Regions from separate parts of the Streptomyces sp. NPDC007157 genome, predicted to be linked through region 2. Evidence: riboswitches for the same ligand, from Rfam matches in the RefSeq annotation. Region 2 holds a riboswitch; the other holds the start of a gene.
The links. A riboswitch is a leader RNA that binds a small molecule or an ion and turns the genes downstream of it on or off. The one in region 2 is predicted to bind thiamine pyrophosphate.

Region 1 (4,546 bases), on a different contig from region 2:
GAAGGACTGGCACCGCTGGGCGGCGACCGGCGAGGCCCTGCTGTCCGCCGGGCCCGACTCCGAGGAGCGCGGCAAGGAGGCCGCCCGGGCCACCCGGGCCCGGATCGCCGAGCTGCTCCAGCACCGCCGCGAGGAGCCCCGCGAGGACCTCGCCGGGGTGCTGGCACTGGCCACCGAGTCCGGGGAGATCACCGCCGACGAGGCGATCTCCCTGGCCACCGCCATCCAGGTCAGCGGCGGCCACGCGGTCCGCAACAACAGCGGCTCGATGATGTACGCGCTGCTCACCCACCCCCGCCATCTGGAGCGGCTGCGCCGCGAGCCGGAGCTGCTCCCCAAGGCCGTGGACGAACTCTTCCGCTACGTCCCGCACCGCAACGGCGTCGGCATCCCACGGGTCGCCGTCGAGGACGTCGAGGTCGGCGGCCAGCTGATCCGGGCCGGTGAGGTCGTCTACAACGCGTACGTCGCCGCCAACCGTGACCCCGCGGTCTTCACCGACCCCGACGAGCTGGACTTCGACCGCGCCGACGGCCCCCACCTGGCCTTCGGGCACGGTCCGCACCACTGCATGGCCGCCATCATGGCCCGTATGGAGGCCGAGATCATGATCGGCTCGGTCCTCACCCGCTTCCCCGGCATCCGGCTGGCCGTGCCTCCCGAGGAGGTCGAGTTCCAGCGCCAGGGGCTGATCCGCGGACCGCGCACCCTGCCCGTGACCTGGTGACAAGCGCGTGGCACTGGATTCTGTGCGCGGTGGCGGTCTACTTGATGTACGAACTCGGGCACGCTGCGATCATCGAGGGCAACAAGACCGCGCAAGTGGCCGGAGTCCTTACGCTCGTCTTCTGTGCCTACGTCGTCGGGCACGCGGTGGGCACACGCTCGAGCAAGCGGTTGCAGCCAGAGGTGGCGGACCCGCCGCCCCACAGTGTCTAGCGTCCGAAGGCCGGGGGCCGTCCGTCTTGCTTCGGGGACCGGCGACGACAGATGACGACCGTCAGCGACAGGCCCCCAGATCGTCGGTCGCGGGTCACCCGATTGGATCTGCGACACTGGTTGGGCCATGCCTAAGCCCGGAGAACTTACTTTTGTCGCGCCGCGCGGAGCCAAGAAGCCGCCGCGGCATCTCGCCGACCTCACGCCTGCCGAGCGCAAGGACGCGGTGGCCGAGATCGGTGAGAAGCCGTTCCGTGCCAAGCAGCTCTCGCAGCACTACTTCGCGCGGTACGCGCACGACCCCGAGCAGTGGACGGACATCCCCGCAGGCTCCCGGGACCGGCTGCGGGACGCGCTGTTCCCCGAGCTGATGACCGTCGTCCGGCATCTGTCGACGGACGAGGGCACCACCCGCAAGACGCTGTGGCGGCTCTTCGACGGCACGCTCGTCGAGTCCGTGCTGATGCGCTACCCGGACCGGGTGACCATGTGCATCAGCTCACAGGCGGGGTGCGGGATGAACTGCCCGTTCTGCGCGACCGGGCAGGCGGGTCTGGACCGGAATCTGTCCACCGCGGAGATCGTCCACCAGATCGTGGACGGGATGCGGGCACTCAGGGACGGGGAGGTGCCCGGCGGTCCGGCGCGGCTCTCCAACATCGTCTTCATGGGCATGGGCGAGCCCCTCGCCAACTACAAGCGGGTCGTCACCGCCATCCGCGCGCTCACCGATCCGGCCCCGGACGGGCTGGGTCTGTCGCAGCGCGGGATCACCGTGTCGACGGTCGGGCTCGTGCCGGCCATCCACCGGCTCGCCGACGAGGGCCTCAAGTGCCGGCTCGCGATCTCCCTGCACGCCCCCGACGACGAGCTGCGCGACACCCTCGTCCCCGTGAACACGCGGTGGAAGGTGCGCGAGGTCCTCGACGCCGGGTTCGAGTACGTGGAGAAGAGCGGGCGTCGGCTGTCGATCGAGTACGCCCTCATTCGCGACATCAACGACCAGGCGTGGCGGGGCGACCGGCTGGGCCGCCTGCTCAAGGGCAAGCCCGTGCACGTCAACCTCATCCCGCTGAACCCGACACCGGGCTCGAAGTGGACCGCCTCGCGGCCCGAGGACGAGAAGGCGTTCGTCGAGGCGATCGCCGCGCATGGGGTGCCCGTCACCGTCCGGGACACCCGCGGGCAGGAGATCGACGGAGCGTGCGGTCAGCTCGCGGCCACCGAGCGGTAATCTGAGGGCCGTACAGCCATATCGTCGTACGTCGACACCTTCGTACACTGGCATCTTCGTACACTGACATCTTCATATCGACATCTTCATATTCCGACAGGGGAGCGCCACAGCGCTGAGAGTGCGGCAATCGGGCCGCAGACCCTCTGAACCTCGCCCAGGTCATTCTGGGTAGGAAGTTCGGTCATCACTCAAGCTGTTGTGCCCTGCCCGGGTGGTTCCACCGGGTGGGGCCGCGTCTCTTCCTGGTCCACCCCAGGAGGAAAACACCAGTGCACACCAAGACCTTCTTGGCCGCGGCCGTCGGGCTCGGTCTCGTCACGCTGTCCGCGTGCGGGTCGTCCGGCGGCTCCGCAGCGGACTCCAAGACCGTCACCCTGGTCAGCCACGACTCATGGGCCGTCTCCAAGAGCGTGCTCCAGGACTTCGAGAAGCAGTCCGGCTACCACGTGAAGGTCCTCAAGGACGGCGACGCCGGCCAGGCCGTCAACAAGGCGATCCTGACCAAGGACAACCCGCAGGGCGACGTCTTCTTCGGCGTCGACAACACACTGCTCTCCCGCGCCCTCGACAACGGCCTCTTCCAGCCGTACGTGGCCAAGGGCCTCGACCAGGTCGGCACGGACTACCAACTCGACGCGGGCAAGCACCGGGTCACGCCCATCGACTACGGCGACATCTGCGTCAACTACGACAAGGCCTACTTCAGCAAGCACAAGCTGACCCCGCCCACGTCCTACGCCGATCTCGTCAAGCCGCAGTACAAGAACCTCCTCGTCACCGAGAACGCGGCGACCTCCTCGCCGGGGCTGGGATTCCTGCTCGGGAGCGCCGCCCAGTACGGCGACGGTGGCACCTCCGGTTCGAGCGAAGCCGAGAGCGGGGGAAGCTGGCAGGGCTACTGGAAGAAGCTCAAGGAGAACGGCGTCAAGGTCGTCGACGGCTGGGAGCAGGCCTACAACGAGGAGTTCTCCGGCTCGGCCGGCGGCCGGAAGGCGAAGGGCGACCGGCCGCTCGTCGTGTCGTACGCCTCCTCCCCGCCCGCCGAGGTCATCTACGCCGACCCGAAGCCCAGCACCGCGCCCACCGGCGTCGCGACCGGCACCTGCTTCCGGCAGATCGAGTTCGCCGGGCTGCTGAGCAACGCCGGGAACACCCGGGGCGGCAAGGCGCTCATCGACTTCCTGGTCTCCAAGGAGTTCCAGGAGGACATGCCGTTGAACATGTTCGTGTATCCGGTGGTCGAGGGAGCCGGCGTGCCCGCCGAGTTCACGAAGTACGGTCCCGCCGCGAAGGACCCCGAGACCATGGCGCCCGACAAGATCGCCGCCAACCGTGACCAGTGGGTCAAGACGTGGACCTCGCTCGTACTCAAGTAGCCGGTACTCAAGCAGCCGGCAGGCGCGGGAGCGTGGCGCGGCTCGGCCTGATGGCCGTGCCCGTCGCGTTCTTCGCCGTCTTCTTCGCCTGGCCGGTCACGGCGATCGTCACGCGCGGGCTGAAGGCCGACGGGGTGTGGCGGTTCGGACGGATCGCCGACGTCGTCGGCCAGTCCGACATCCGGCACGTCCTGTGGTTCACCACCTGGCAGGCGCTCGCCTCCACCGCGCTCACCCTGCTGGCCGCGCTGCCGGCCGCCTATGTCTTCGCCCGCCTGGACTTCCCGGGCAAGCAGGTGCTGCGAGCGGTGGTCACCGTGCCGTTCGTACTGCCGACGGTGGTGGTCGGTACGGCGTTCCTGGCGCTGGTCGGCCGCGGCGGACTGCTGGACGAGCTGTGGGGCGTACGGCTGGACACCACCGTCTGGGCCATCCTGCTCGCGCATGTCTTCTTCAACTACGCCGTCGTCGTACGGACCGTGGGCGGGCTCTGGGCCCAACTGGACCCGCGGCAGGAGGAGGCCGCGCGGATGCTCGGCGTCTCACCGCTGGGTGCCTGGCGGAAGGTCACCCTGCCCGCGCTGGTGCCCGCCGTGGCCGCCGCGGCGCTGATGGTCTTCCTGTTCACCTTCACCTCCTTCGGTGTGGTGCAGATCCTCGGCGGCCCCACCTTCTCCACCCTCGAAGTGGAGATCTACCGGCAGACCTCCGAGATCTTCGACCTCTCCACGGCCGCCGTTCTCACGATCGTGCAGTTCGTCGCGGTCGGCGCGATCCTCGCCGTGCACGCGTGGACGGTACGGCGGCGGGAGAGCGCGCTGCGGCTGGTGGACCCGTCGGTGACGGCACGCCGGCCGCGCGGCGCCGGGCAGTGGGCGCTGCTCGGCGCGGTCCTCGCCACCATCGCCGTGCTCCTCGTGCTGCCGCTGGCCGTGCTGGTACGCCGGTCGTTCGACGGGGGGTTCGGCTACTACCGGGCGCTGGGTGACGCCGA
Region 2 (4,546 bases):
CTTGGCCTCGCGGATGAATCTCTCGACGAAGGATCCGTCGGCGGCGAGCGCCGGATGCATCACTTTCAGCGCGAGCACCCGGTCCAGCCGGACGTCCAGGGCCCGGTAGACCGTGGCCATCCCGCCGACGGCGATTCGCGCGTCGACGCGATAACGGCCGTCGAGCACCTGCCCGACGAGGGGGTCCTGAAGCGTCGTATCCACCCCGCGAGTGTACGAGCCCCGGCTGAAACCCCCACAGGTGAGACAGATTTCCCCACCGACTTGCAGCGCACCTGTGACGCAGCGCGCCCCTCCGCGCGCCCCTCCGCGCGCCCCGAACGACCCGGCCGGCGGTCAGAAGGCGGGGCGCTCGGGGTCCAGGGCGGCCAGGCCCTCCGTGGGGGACGACGGCTCGGCGAAGTGGCGGAAGGGGATCCGGCCGGCCAGCCGGGCCAGCCGCCCCGCCTCCACCCCGGCCCGCATGGCGGACGCCATCCGTTCGGGATCCTGCGCCCGGGTCACCGCCGACGCCAGCATCACCCCCGCACAGCCCAGCTCCATCGCCAGCGCCACGTCGGACGCCGTACCGGCCCCCGCGTCCAGAATCACCGGCACGCGCGCGTGCTCGACGATCAGCCGGAAGTTGTGCGGGTTGCGGATCCCGAGCCCCGACCCGATCGGCGACCCCAGCGGCATCACCGCGGCGCACCCGACGTCCTCCAGCTTCCGGGCCAGCACCGGATCGTCGTTGGTGTACGGCAGCACCGTGAACCCGTCGTCGACCAGCGTCTCCGCCGCGTCAAGCAGCTCGATCGGGTCGGGGAGCAAGGTCCGCTCGTCGGCGATGACCTCCAGCTTGACCATCGAGGTCCCCAGTGCCTCCCGGGCCAGCCGGGCCGTCAGCACGGCCTCGCCGGCGGTGAAGCACCCCGCGGTGTTCGGCAGCACCCGGATCCCCAGCCGTTCGAGGACCGACAGCACGGACCCCCGTACCCCCGGATCCACCCGCCGCATCGCGACCGTCGTCAGCTCGGTCCCGGAGGCGACCAGCGCCCGCTCCAGCACCTCCAGGCTGGGCGCACCCCCGGTGCCCATGATCAGCCGGGAGGAGAAGGCCGTACCCCCGAGCACGAAAGGATCGTCGGCCATGGCTCAGCCTCCCTGTACGGCGGTCAGGACTTCCACGCGGTCACCCTCGGCGAGCGCCGTACCCGGCCACTCCCCGCGCGGTACGACGGTCTCGTTGACCGCCGCGGCCACCCCGGACGGCGCGACCGTCAGGGACTTCACGAGCGTGTCGAGAGCGGTGCCGGGGGTGATCTCCCGGCGCTCCCCGTTGACGGAGATGTTCATGCGGTCTGCTCCAGGAGTGGGCCGGGGACGGGGCCGAAACGCTTCGGGCTGAACGGACGGGCCTCTTCCGGCAGCTCACCGCCGGTCAGCAGCTCCGCCATCACGTCTCCCGTGACCGGCGTGAGCAGCACTCCGTTGCGGTGGTGCCCGGTGGCCAGCAGCAGCCCGTCGAGGCGGGTCGGCCCGAGCAGCGGCGCGTTGTCGGGGGAGCCGGGGCGCAGCCCGGCCCGGGTCTCGGTCAGCGGCAGCTCGGTGATGCCGGGCACCAGCTCGTGCGCGTCGCGCAGCAGCTCGTACACGCCCCCCGCCGTGACCGTCGTGTCCCAGCCCAGCTCCTCGCTGGTCGCCCCCACGACCAGCTCGCCGTTCTCCCGGGGCACCAGGTAGAGATGGCCACCGCGCACCACGGCCCGCACGGTCCGGCTCAGGAACGGCGCGTACGGTGCGGGCACGGTCAGCCGCAGCACCTGCCCCTTCACGGGCCGCACCGGCGGCAGCGCCTCGTCCGGCACCCCCGCCAGCCGCCCGCTCAGGCTGCCGCCGGCGAGCACGACCCGGTCCGCGGCCAACAGGTCCCCCGCGCGCGTGAGGACACCGGCCGCCCGCTCCCGTACCACCTCCAGACGCTCGGCCCAGCCGCGGTGGAAGACCACCCCGGCCCGCTCGCACGCCGCCACCAGCGCGGCCGCCAGCCGGCGCGGGTCGATCTGGTGGTCGCCGTCGACCCGCAGCCCGCCGCGCACACCCGGCGCGAGCATCGGCTCCAGGCGCCGGCACTCCCGCCCGGACAGCCACTCGGAGTCCAGCCCGGACTGATGCTGGAGGGCGTGCAGCTCGCGCAGGTGCGCCCGGTCGTCGGCGTCCAGCGCGACCGCGAGCGTGCCGCAGCGCCGGTAGCCGAGGTCGTGGCCGGTCAGCTCGGTGAGCTCGGCGGCGAAGTCGGGATAGCGGCGGGCGGAGGCCAGGTTGAGTCCCAGCAGGGTCTGCTCGCCGTAGTGCAGTTCGGTGACCGCGGCCAGCATCCCCGCCGCGACCTGCGCGGCCCCGCCGCCGGGCTCGGGGTCGACCACGGCGGTGGCGAGCCCGCGCTGCGCGGACCGCCAGGCAGTCACCAGGCCGATGATCCCGCCCCCGATGACCAGGACGTCGGACGTATGTGCGGACATGGGCGTCCAGCCCCTCCCTTCGCCGGCATGACCCGGATCAGGTTCGTACGGTCGGAGGCCGCCAGCCTCCCTCTCAGCCCGGTGCGTCCGGGCTCCCGCGTGTGCTTCCCGGCCACCCTAGCCCGCGGGCCTCCGCCCTTGTAAGACGGCCTGCCCCGGCGGTGTGGAACAGGTCACTCAGCACGCCCACTGACTGACTCTTTGTCAGTTGTCTATGGTTCTTGTCTATGGTGATCAGGTGAGCGAGCAGACGCAGCGACCGAGCACGTCACAGAAGCGACGCGTGGTCGTCGTGGGCGCGGGCATGGCCGGGGTGCAGACCGCCGTGGCCCTGCGCGAGCGGGGGTTCACCGACACCGTCACCCTGATCGGCGCCGAGCCGCACCAGCCGTACGACCGGCCGCCGCTCTCCAAGGCGGTGCTGCTCGGCAAGTCCGAGGGCTCCGCCTTCGAGGTCGACTTCGAGGCGCTCGGCATCGAGCTGGCGCTGGGCCGTGAGGCCCTCGGCGTGCGCCCCGCCGACCGTGAGCTGGACACCGAGACCGGACCGGTGCCCTACGACGACCTGGTGCTCGCCACCGGCGCCGAGCCGATCACGCTGCCCGGCACCGAGGGCGTGCCCGGCGTCCATCTGCTGCGCACCCTGGACGACGCCGAGCGGCTGCGGCCCGTGCTCGCCCGGCAGCACGACATCGTGGTGGTCGGCGCGGGCTGGATCGGCGCCGAGTTCGCCACCGCGGCCCGGCAGGCCGGCTGCGCGGTGACCGTCGTGGAGGCCGCCGACCGCCCGCTCGCGGGAGCGCTCCCGGCCGAGGTGGCCGCGCCGATGACCGGCTGGTACGCCGACAGCGGCGCCGAACTGCGCACGCACGCGCGCGTGGCGCGGGTCGAACCCGGCGCGGTGGTGCTCGACGACGGCTCGCGGGTGCCCGCGGGCGCCGTCGTGGTCGGCATCGGCGCCCGCCCCGCCACCGCCTGGCTCGCCGGCTCCGGCATCGAACTGGGCGCGCACGGGGAGGTGCTGGCCGACGACCGGCTGCGCACCGGCGTCCCGGACGTCTACGCGGTCGGCGACTGCGCCTCCTTCCCGTCCGGCCGCTACGGCGAGCGCCTGCTGGTCCACCACTGGGACAACGCCCTCCAGGGCCCGCGCACGGTGGCCGCCAACATCCTCGGCGAGTCCGACGCGGTCTACGACCCGGTGCCGTACTTCTGGTCGGAGCAGTTCGGCCGCTTCGTGCAGTACGCCGGCCACCACGCCGTCGCCGACCGCATGATCTGGCGCGGCGACCCGACGGGCCCGGCCTGGAGCGTCTGCTGGCTCCGCGAGGACCGCCTGGTCGCTCTCCTGGCGGTAGGCCGCCCACGAGACCTGGCGCAGGGGCGCAGGCTGATCGAAGGGGGCCGCCAGATGGACCCGGAAGCCCTGTCCGACCCCGCCCGCCCCTTGAAGAACGCGACCGCGGCGCCCCTTTAGGGGCGCGGGGCCGGGACATGTGCGGCTCCGCCGCGCGGGCGCGACCAGCCATGACGAACCGCAGCCGATCACCCACCCATCCTGGCGCTTCCCTATCGCGACCCACCCGCCGGAACGCCTACCCTTGTTTCCGTGACCGAGATTGACGCAAAGATCGATGTTCTCGTCCCCGCCTGGCTCACCGTCCCCGACATCGCAGAGATGCTGGACGTCGATGTGACGCGCGTGCGGCAGCTGGTCAAGGAGGGCCAGCTCATCGCCGTCCGCCGTGGTGAGAACCGCGCGCTGCACGTCCCCGCCGCCTTCATCGACGAGGACAAGGTCGTCAAGGGCCTGTCCGGAACCTTGACGCTCCTGCGGGACGACGGCTTCACGGACGAAGAGATGCTGGAGTGGCTGTTCACGCCCGACGAGACCCTGCCCGGCACCCCCGCGCAGGCGCTCAGCGAGAATCGTGGCACGGAGGTGAAGCGCCGCGCCCAGGCGCTCGCCGTCTGAGGCAGCCAGTACCGACACAACGGGGGACGCACCGATGACCGACACCGCCCGCGCGCAGCTGGCCGACGCC

Region 1: another riboswitch for thiamine pyrophosphate. It lies ahead of ABZ642_RS19195 (thiamine ABC transporter substrate-binding protein); the one in region 2 lies ahead of thiO (glycine oxidase ThiO).

The regions. Positions count from the first base shown of each region.
Region 1 is NZ_JBEYFE010000009.1:237,534-242,079, forward strand. Features, by position in the region: gene ABZ642_RS19185 (cytochrome P450) at 1-727, shown strand, start outside; gene rlmN (23S rRNA (adenine(2503)-C(2))-methyltransferase RlmN) at 1,067-2,173, shown strand; TPP riboswitch at 2,262-2,369, shown strand; gene ABZ642_RS19195 (thiamine ABC transporter substrate-binding protein) at 2,446-3,552, shown strand; gene ABZ642_RS19200 (iron ABC transporter permease) at 3,603-4,546, shown strand, end outside.
Region 2 is NZ_JBEYFE010000006.1:409,576-414,121, reverse strand. Features, by position in the region: gene pknB (Stk1 family PASTA domain-containing Ser/Thr kinase) at 1-204, opposite strand, end outside; gene ABZ642_RS14330 (thiazole synthase) at 337-1,131, opposite strand; gene thiS (sulfur carrier protein ThiS) at 1,135-1,335, opposite strand; gene thiO (glycine oxidase ThiO) at 1,332-2,501, opposite strand; TPP riboswitch at 2,499-2,610, opposite strand; gene ABZ642_RS14315 (FAD-dependent oxidoreductase) at 2,740-3,978, shown strand; gene ABZ642_RS14310 (Rv2175c family DNA-binding protein) at 4,111-4,476, shown strand; gene thiE (thiamine phosphate synthase) at 4,511-4,546, shown strand, end outside.